DNA from 3 places in the Mesorhizobium sp. M0174 genome. Region 1 is predicted to be linked to each of the others. Evidence: predicted binding sites of a transcription regulator. Region 1 holds the regulator's gene; each other region holds the start of a gene.
The links. The regulator LexA, encoded in region 1, represses DNA repair genes until DNA is damaged. The targets are predictions, from matches to a motif close to TGTTCNNNNTGTGTTCNG.
Positions count from the first base shown of each region.

Region 2: the regulator LexA is predicted to act here: its motif matches at 1,424-1,441, upstream of parE (DNA topoisomerase IV subunit B).
Region 3: the regulator LexA is predicted to act here: its motif matches at 1,975-1,992, upstream of NKJ13_RS08815 (ATP-dependent helicase).

Region 1 is NZ_JAMYTB010000006.1:185,614-188,893, forward strand. Features, by position in the region: gene NKJ13_RS15035 (ComEC/Rec2 family competence protein) at 1-1,535, shown strand, start outside; gene lexA (transcriptional repressor LexA) at 1,529-2,263, opposite strand; partial or broken gene kynU (kynureninase) at 2,712-3,280, shown strand, end outside.
Region 2 is NZ_JAMYTB010000003.1:8,981-12,260, reverse strand. Features, by position in the region: gene parE (DNA topoisomerase IV subunit B) at 1-1,353, opposite strand, end outside; gene NKJ13_RS06445 (GGDEF domain-containing protein) at 1,626-2,795, shown strand; gene gcvP (aminomethyl-transferring glycine dehydrogenase) at 2,868-3,280, opposite strand, start outside.
Region 3 is NZ_JAMYTB010000003.1:455,579-458,858, forward strand. Features, by position in the region: gene NKJ13_RS08810 (glucose/quinate/shikimate family membrane-bound PQQ-dependent dehydrogenase) at 1-1,779, opposite strand, end outside; gene NKJ13_RS08815 (ATP-dependent helicase) at 2,034-3,280, shown strand, end outside.

The sequences.
Region 1 (3,280 bases):
TTGCTGCTGCGCTGATCGTTGGCGTGCGCGCCGGCATTCCCGAGGAGATCAACGAAGCGATGCGGCGTACAGGCATCTACCACATCATCTCCATCTCGGGGCTGCATATGGCGTTGGTCGCCGGCACCATCATGGCGCTGCTACGCGGCGCCTTTGCGCTGTTTCCCGACTTCTCATCGCGACGGCCGGTCAAGAAATATGCCGCAGCCGCCGCGCTTTTTTCGATTGCGGCCTACCTCGTCTTTTCCGGCATTGTGGTAGCGGCCGAACGCAGCTTCATCATGCTGGCGGTGATGCTTATCGCCGTGCTGTTCGACCGGGCCGCGCTCACCATGCGCAACCTGGCGATCTCGGCCATCGCGGTCATCGTGGTGTCGCCGCACGAGGTGGTCGGTCCGAGCTTCCAGATGTCCTTCGCCGCGACGGCGGCCCTTGTCGGCGCCTATGCCGGCTGGTCCGACTACCGCGCCGGCAGGGCCACCACGCCGCCGCCGCGGCGGTCGCCGCTACGCCTCGCCACGCGAAAGGTCCTGCTGGGCATGGGCGGCCTGGCGATGACCTCGATCATTGCAGGGAGCGCCACGGCGCTTTTCGCCATATGGCATTTCCAGCGCGTGGCGCCGCTCAGCCTGTTCGCCAATCTGGCCATCATGCCCATCGTCTCACTGGTCGTCATGCCCTTCGCCGTCCTCAGTGCGCTGGCGATGCCGTTCGGCGCGGATGGGCCTTTCCTATACGTGATGGGCAAAGGGCTGACGGCGATGATCGCCCTGTCCGGGTGGATCTCCGAGCGCTCGCCGATCGATGCGGTCGGACTGATTTCGCTGAGATCTGTCCTTTTGGTGACGATCGCCCTCGTCATTGCCAGCATGGCGACGACCTGGTTGCGGCTCGCGGCACTTCCTTTTGCGCTCGCCGGCTTGCTAACGACAACGCAGACGCGCGTACCCGACGTATTGATCTCGGAGGACGCACGGCTGGTCGCGCTGCCGATCGGCAGCGGTGAGCTCGCCGTCAACCGGGCACGCCCGAATGAGTTCACGATCGACAACTGGAAACGCGCGCTCACATCAGAGGCTATCGTCGCGCCGGAAACACCTGGAAAGAACGATCCGCAATTCGACATTGCCGATCCGGCCGACCTACCGCCGGGCATGCCGTTCATTTGCACGGACGGTCTCTGCCTCGCCAGGCATCCATCCGGCGCGATCATTGCGCAAGCCAAGGACCGCGATACCGCACGGCCAGCCTGCGCCTTCGCCAGCTTGATCGTCATCGACGACGCCACCGCCCATAATCCCTGCTACTACGACCGGCTGGTCCTCGTCGTCACCAAACGGCAACTGGCGCGCGCGGGAAGTGCGGCCGTCTATTTCGATCCACAAGCGGCAACACGCGCCGAAATCCGCTTCGCCGTCGAAAAATCATACCGGCCCTGGCACGTGCAGCGGAAATTTTCACGCGCGGCGCGCGGCCTGCCGCCATACCGCAGAGCCGACAATCCAAAAGCCGGCACCAAGGGCGCAACTCAGTAGCGGCGGATCAGCCCAACGAGCTTGCCCTGCACCTTGACCCTGTCTGGTCCGAAGATGCGCGTCTCGTAGGCCGGATTGGCGGCCTCCAGGGCGATCGAGGCGCCCTTGCGGCGGAACCGCTTCAGCGTCGCTTCCTCCTCGTCGACCAAGGCCACCACGATCTCACCGGGGCTCGCCGTATCGGCGTTGCGGATGATCACCGTGTCGCCGTCGAAAATGCCAGCCTCGATCATCGAATCGCCTTTGACCTCGAGCGCATAATGCTCGCCGCCCATGATCATATCCGGCGGCACCGAAATCGAATGCGTCTGGTGCTGGATAGCATCGATCGGCACACCGGCGGCGATGCGGCCCATTACCGGGATCGAAACGGCGGCGACGACATCGTCGTCATTGCCGGCTGCAGGGACGCGCGACGATGTGGGCTTGCCCTGCCGAGGGGCACCTTGCCCAAGACTGCCCTGGATGACACTCGGCGAGAACTTGCGTGCCGCATTGAGGCCGGGGGCGATCGAGTCAGGCAGGCGTAGTACCTCCAGCGCACGGGCCCGGTTGGGCAAACGGCGAATGAAGCCGCGCTCCTCCAGCGCCGTAATCAGTCGGTGGATTCCGGATTTGGAAGCCAGGTCGAGCGCTTCCTTCATCTCGTCGAAGGAAGGTGGGATACCGCTTTCCTTCAACCTTTCGTGGATGAACATAAGCAGTTCGTGTTGTTTGCGTGTCAGCATAGCGACCCCCAACAGAATCAGAAAACAAACCCAGAACAGACACTATCTGTTCCAGTTGTGTTCCGCAACTGTTTAAAGTTTAATGAATGCGTTAAGGCTCGGGAAACAAACGACGTCCCCTACCGGCGTACCGTATTTTCACCGCCGCGAGCCTCATCCCCTTGATTCTGCTTTCGTTTGCGCCGTTCTGGCCTCCTTGAAGGCGGCACTGGCATCGGCCGTCGGTCGGCAAAGGGCACGGAATTGAACCCGTATCGACTGTGCGGTTTGGTCAATGCACCGTGAACGAAACGAACTCAAAACGCCAACCTCGGGCTAACTCCAGGTTTCCACCGCCTGGTCAGGCTGCTTCTCGCCGGTGGAGCCTTGCTACGCGCTACCCGGTAATGGAAGAACAGTTGATGCGTGTCCGGCGTTGCGTTGGATTTTTTGAGGGAGCAGGCAAATCATGACGGGAATTCCCGATCTCGTGGCCGTAAAGGCGATGGATGCCGCGGATCCGCTGCGCGCGATGCGCGACCGCTTTGTGTTGCCGCAAGGAGTGATCTATCTCGACGGCAATTCGCTAGGAGCTGCTTCACGTGCCGCCTTCGATGAATTGCGCAAGGCCGCGACCGAAGAATGGTCGCATGATCTCATCCGCGCATGGAACACGGCCCGCTGGTTCAACATGCCGCTTGAACTTGGCGACCAGCTCGGGCGCCTGATCGGTGCCGCGGTCGGCCAGACGGTGGTCTGCGACACGACGTCGGTCAACATCTACAAGCTGCTGCACGCGGCCATGGCCATGCGACCGGAGCGGCAGGCCATCGTCGCCGAGGGCGATAGTTTTCCGACAGACCTCTACATGGCTGAGGGTGTGGTTTCGACGCGAAAAGATGCGCTGCTGCGCCTCTCGGGGGTCGACGCGCCGACCATCGAGGAGCTGATCGACGATCGCACCGCCGTGGTGCTGGTCAATCACGTCAACTACAAATCGGGCGAACTGCGCGACATGCCGGCTCTGACGCGCAGGGC
Region 2 (3,280 bases), on a different contig from region 1:
CTTGCCGGGCAGGCGCAGCTTGCGCACCGCACTCTTGCGCGACACTTCCTTTTCCTGGCGGCGGCGCACCCGTTCGTCGGCGCGCGCGATCACCCATTCGAGCAGTTTCGAGGCCTCCTGCGGATTGTCCGCCAGCCAGTGGTCGAACGGGTCGCGGATGGCGGTTTCGACGATGCGGATCGCCTCGATCGTCGCCAGCCTGTCCTTGGTCTGGCCGACGAATTCCGGTTCGCGGATGAACACCGACAGCATGCCCGCCGCCGAGATCATCACATCCTCGGAAGTGACGATCGAGGCGCGCTTGTTGCCGACCAGATCGGCGTAGGCGCGCAAGCCGCGCGTCAGCACGTTGCGGAAGCCGGCCTCATGCGTGCCGCCTTCGGCGGTCGGAATGGTGTTGCAATAGGAATTGATAAAACCGTCGCCGCCGAACCAGGTCACGGCCCATTCGAGCGAGCCGTGACCGCCCTGCTTCTCGCTCTTGCCGGCGAACATTTCACGGGTCACCTGGAATTCGTCGCCGAGCGAGGCTTTCAGATAGTCCTTGAGGCCGCCCGGAAAATGGAATTCTGCCTTGGCCGGCGTCGTGTCCTTTTCCTTGATCAGCGAGGGATCGCAGGTCCAGCGGATTTCGACGCCGCCGAACAGATAGGCCTTTGACCGCGCCATGCGGTAGAGCCGCGCCGGCTCGAAAGCAGCACCCTTGCCGAAAATCTGCTCGTCTGGATGGAAGCGGATCTTCGTGCCGCGCCGGTTATGCACGTCGCCGAGCTGCTCAAGGCCGGTCACCGGAACGCCTCGTGAGAAGCGCTGGCGATAGAGCTTGCGCCCAATCGCGACCTCGACCTCGAGATGGTCGGACAGCGCGTTGACGACGGAAACGCCGACACCGTGCAGGCCGCCGGACGTCTCGTAAACCTTACTGTCGAACTTGCCGCCTGAATGCAGCGTCGTCATGATGAGTTCGAGCGCCGGCTTCTTGAATTTCGGGTGCGGATCGACCGGAATGCCGCGGCCGTTGTCGGTGACTGACAGGTATCCGTCGGCGGAAAGCTCGACATCGATGAAGGTCGCATGGCCGGCGACCGCCTCGTCCATCGAGTTGTCGATGACCTCGGCGAACAGATGGTGCATCGCCTTGTCGTCGGTGCCGCCAATGTACATGCCCGGGCGGCGGCGCACCGGCTCCAGCCCCTCCAGCACCTCGATGTCGGCGGCACTGTAACTCTCGCTGGCGTCGCGGGGCGCCGGCCGCTTCGCCGCCTGCACCAGCGGATCGGCCGGGCGCGTGGCGGCGCGAGCCGGCTGCGGCTGCTTGTCCAATTTGGCGAAAAGATCGTTGTTGTCGTCCATGCCGGTCCTGGATTCCGATGCTGCGAATCACCACCCGATACTGCCACGCTTTTCGCGGGCAGGCGACGGAGGTTCCTGTTACGTTCGAGGATAGAGCCTCTTACTGCAAAACCATTCGACAGCCAAGCGGCGGAAATGGGGTCGAAGTTGGAGCATCGACGTTTTGTAAACCCTGTCCGAAGGTTACGCCGGAAGATTGGCTAAAAAGCGGTATTTGCGGACTATCGCTGACCTAGAATGCAGCGGAACCCTCAAGAGGCTGTCGCTTAAGCATGTTGGATTACAGTTCGCTCCTGCTCGCGGCGGCGCTGTCGGGCACGTGCCTCAGCATCACCATGTTCGCCATCTGGTTCAGCGCGCCACAGGCACGCTTTGTGCTGACGGTGGCGTGTGGCATTCTCGTGCTCGTCGCACATGTGGTGTTGTTCTGGCATTACACCAGGGATCCAAGCCTCTGGCTTTGCCAGATCGTGCTTGCGCCTCTCAGCCTCGGTTTCCTGATTATCTGCCTGTCGGCCATGCAATATCTCGGCGTAGGCGATTACAGGCGCGCCATCTTGCCGACCTTGGTTGCGATGGCTGTTTGCGCGGGCGCGACGTATCTCGGGTTTGATGGTGTCGGCTTTATTGTCACCTACGCGACGGTAACGGCGCTGCTCTCGCTCATCGGGGCGATGTTCTGGATTGAGGGTGGTCACGATCGCCGGATATTGCTGGTCGTCTCGTTCCTGAGCGGCGTCTGTGCGCTGTCGTTTGGACTTTGCGGCGCGGTCCTGCTGGTCAAGGGGCAATGGGTGCTGGGTGTTGCGCCCGACAATTGGGCCGAGCGGGTGAATTCCGTCGTAGCCGTCGCCTGCATGACCGGGCTCGGCGCATTGACGCTCTCCCTGCACCATTTGCAGGCGCAGATCGAATTGAAGGCCGAGACGATGACCGATCCATTGACCGGGCTGATGAACCGGCGGGCGTTGACGGCACTCTACGGCGAACGGGTCTTCGGCCCGTTCATGTCCGTCGCCATGTTCGACCTCGACCATTTCAAGAGGACGAACGACGTTTTCGGTCATCCGGTCGGCGACCAGGTTCTGCGCCGCTTTGCCGCCGTCATCAGGAAATACGCCAGGACCGGCGTCGACGCGTTCCGGTTGGGCGGCGAGGAGTTCGTGCTCGTCATGTCGCGGATGCCGGAAGAGAAGGCCTATGACATTGCGAGCAAGATCAGCGTCGCCTTCGGCACGGAAGTCGTGGCCACACAACTTGGTCCGTTGCGAAGCACAGTCAGCGGCGGCATCGGCTTTGGCGGAACAAACGGCACCGGTCTCGACGATGTGCTGGCCGAAGCCGACGCAGCACTCTATGCGGCCAAGCGCGCCGGGCGAAATCGCGTCGTCGTTCGGGACCGGGCGAGCAAGGCCGACGGGCCGGCCTTGCGTTCTGCCTGATTGGGGTTTCTATCTTCTTGTTAGACCCATGATCTTGTCGGAAAACCGGATTCCACTTTTCGGAATCATGATCTATTCCGCCGCACCCAGATATTCCGACAGCGGCGGGCAGGAGCAGACCAGGTTGCGGTCGCCGGCGACATTGTCGATGCGTGACACCGGCGGCCAGTACTTTGCTGCCGTATCGGCATCGCCGGCGGGGTAGGCCGCCTCCAGACGCGAATAGGGATGGGTCCATTGGCCGGCCAGTGCCTCGGCGGCGGTGTGCGGAGCGTTGACCAGAGGATTGTCGGCCAACGGCCATTCGCCCTTCGCCACCTTGGCTGCCTCGCCGGCTATGGCGATCATGGCCTCGCAGAAACGATCCAACTCGCGCTTGGGCTCGGATTCGGTCGGCTCCACCATCAGCGTGCCAGCGACCGGGAACGACATGGTCGGCGCGTGGAAGCCATAGTCGATCAGCCGCTTGGCGATATCGTCGACGC
Region 3 (3,280 bases), on a different contig from region 1:
CGGCATGCCGAACATCACCTGCCGGACCGGATCGACTGCCACACCGCCCCAGTTGAAGGTGCCGAAATTTCCGGGGTAGATCAGCGAGCCCTGCAGCGATGGCGGGGTATAGCGGCCCTCATAACGCAGCTTCCGGAGCTCGATCCGGCAGGCCAGCTGGTCGAACATGGTGATGCCCCACATGTCGGCGCCGGTCAGCGGTTTCGGACTGAAGCTCAGGTCCGAGATCGGCTGTGTCGGCGAGGTATGATCGCCCTCGATCGCGCCGCCCGGCGCCGGCACTTCCTTGACCGGAACGATCGGCTCGCCACTGCGCCGGTCGAGAACATAGAGGTCGCCCTGCTTGGTCGGCCCGACCAGCGCCGGCACCACGCCACTTTCCGTGGTGATGTCGACCAGCGTCGGCTGCGCCGGCACGTCCATGTCCCAGAGATCGTGATGCACGGTCTGCCGCACCCAGCGCAATTGTCCGCTGTTGAGATCGAGCGCGGTGATCGACGAGGAGAATTTCTCGTCATTGGCGCTGCGCCCGGCGCCGAGCTGGTCCGGCGTCTTGTTGCCGAGCGGCACATAAAGCAGGCCGAGCTTTTCGTCGGCGCTTGCCGTCGACCACATGTTGGGCGAGTTGTTGGTGTAGGTCTGGCCCGGCGGCAGCGGCGTCGTCTGGTCTGGATTGCCGGAATCCCAGTTCCACAACAGCGCGCCTGTGTCGGCATCGTAGGCACGGATGACCCCGGACGGCTCCTGCGTCGAATAATTGTCGTTGACCGCGCCGCCGACGATGATCTTGTTGGCGACGATCAGCGGCGCCGACGTCGAATAATAATAGCCCGGCTTCGGATATGGCATGTTGGCGAGCAGGTTCAGCGTGCCGCCTTCGGCAAATGTAGGACAGACCTGGCCATTCGCCGCGTCGAGCGCGATCAGCCGGGCGTCGGATGTAGGCAGGTAGATGCGCGTGGCGCAGGGCTGGCCGGCAGCGATCTTGGCGTCGGCATAATAGGACACGCCGCGGCAGGTCTGGTGCTGGCGGTCCTTGTTGAGCTTGACCTGCGGATCGAAGCGCCACTTCTCCTTACCGCTCGCGGCGTCGATGGCGATGGCGAAATTATGCGGCGTGCAGATGTAGAGCGTGTCGGCGATTTTCAGCGGCGTCACCTGATAGGTCGTCTCGCCGATGTCGTGGGGCCCTTTCACGTCGCCGGTGCGATAGGTCCAGGCCGGCTGCAGATTGGCGACGTTTTCGGGGGTGATCTGGTCGAGCGGCGAATAGCGCTGGCCATAGGGCGTACGGCCGTAATAGTGCCATTCGCCGGGCGGCACGTTGCCGCCGAGATCGGCCGTCGGCGTCACCTTGTCGGTGTTGAGTTCACCCGTAATATCCTTTGGATCGACCGTCATCGAATAACCGGCGACGGCAAGCGATGCCAGCACGGCGAGGATAAGTGGTGCGCGTCCGTCGGGACCGGTAAGCCCGCGCCGCGCCCATGGCGTCAACAGCCATAGCGCGACAAGCACGATGATGCCGCCGCGCGGACCGAGTTCCCACCAGTCGAAGCCGATCTCCCAGACCGCCCAGGCGAGCGTGCCGAGCACGATCGCCGCGTAGAGCCACAGCGCCGTGGTTCTGCGCCTGTAGAGCAGCCAGGCCGCGACAAGGAAAGCTAGACCGGCGATGACGTAATACCAGCTGCCGCCCAGCGTCACGAGCCAGATGCCGCCGCCGCCAAGCGCCAGGCCGATGAGGAAAAGGATCAGGGAGGTGATGACCACAGCCAAGACGGTGCTCCTTCGACTGGTGCGCTCCGCGACGCGTCCATGGGCAACCCGGCATTGCGCTCCTGCCCCGAGCACAACTTTCTCCGGCCCGCCTCCCCTGTCAAGCAAGCTCGGCGTTTTGCGGCGCCGGCCCATCGCAAGCCCGGCGTTTTGGTTAGCAGACCCATTCAGATTGTGAGTTCTACCGACTGGACAGAGAACAAAACGGAGACGCTTCTGGCCTTTCGCTGCCGAATCACTACATTCGGGGAGAGATGTCCGGCTTTTCGGAAGACATGCCCTTTTTTGACGAACCGAACGCGCGGCCCGTGGCCCCGTCGGGCATTGCCGCGCGCGCCATGGCTGCCCGCAGCAACCAGAACAACGCGCCCGATTATCTCAACGGCCTCAACCCCGAGCAGCGGCTGGCGGTGGAAACCACCGAAGGCCCGGTGCTGGTGCTGGCCGGCGCCGGCACCGGCAAGACGCGGGTGCTCACCACCCGCATCGCCCACATCCTTGCCACCGGCAAAGCCTTCCCTTCGCAGATCCTCGCCGTCACCTTCACCAACAAGGCGGCGCGCGAGATGAAGCAGCGCATCGGCCTGTTGATCGGCGAAGGCAATGTCGAGGGCATGCCGTGGCTCGGCACCTTCCATTCGATCGGCGTCAAACTGCTGCGCCGGCACGCCGAGCTGGCCGGGCTCAAATCCGACTTCACCATTCTCGACACCGACGACGTGGTGCGCCTGATCAAGCAGCTGATCCAGGCCGAAGGGCTGGACGACAAGCGCTGGCCGGCCAAGCAGTTCGCTCAGATGATCGACGGCTGGAAGAACAAGGGCCTCGGTCCCGCCGACATCCCCGAGGGCGATGCCCGTGCCTTCGCCAACGGCAAGGGCCGCGAGCTCTACAAAGCCTATCAGGAGCGGCTGCAAACGCTGAACGCTTGCGACTTCGGCGATCTATTGTGCCACCCGATCCGCATCTTCCGCGCCAATCCGGACGTGCTGAAGGAATACCACAAGCGCTTCCGCTACATCCTCGTTGACGAGTATCAGGACACCAACACCGCGCAATACATGTGGCTGCGGCTGCTGGCGCAGCGGCCGCAATCCTCCCCCCTTGAGGGGGAGGTGCCCGCGAAGCGGGCGGAGGGGGTTGCCGCAGAAGGCACCGCTAGAGCGTCGAGCACTGCCGCCGGTAGGTCGAGCACTGCCGCACGGACCCCACCCGACCGGGCTTCGCCCGGCCACCCTCCCCTCGAGGGGGAGGGAAGCCCGCGCCTGTCCACCGTAAATATCTGCTGCGTCGGCGACGACGACCAGTCGATCTATGGCTGGCGCGGCGCCGAGGTCGACAATATCCTGCGCTTCGACAAGGATTTTCCTGGCGCCACCATCATCAGGCTGGAGCGCAACTACCGCTCGACCGCGCACATCCTCGGCACCGCCTCCCACCTCATCGCCCACAATGAGGGCCGTTTCGGCAAGACGCTGTTCACCGAAAAGATCGCCGAGGA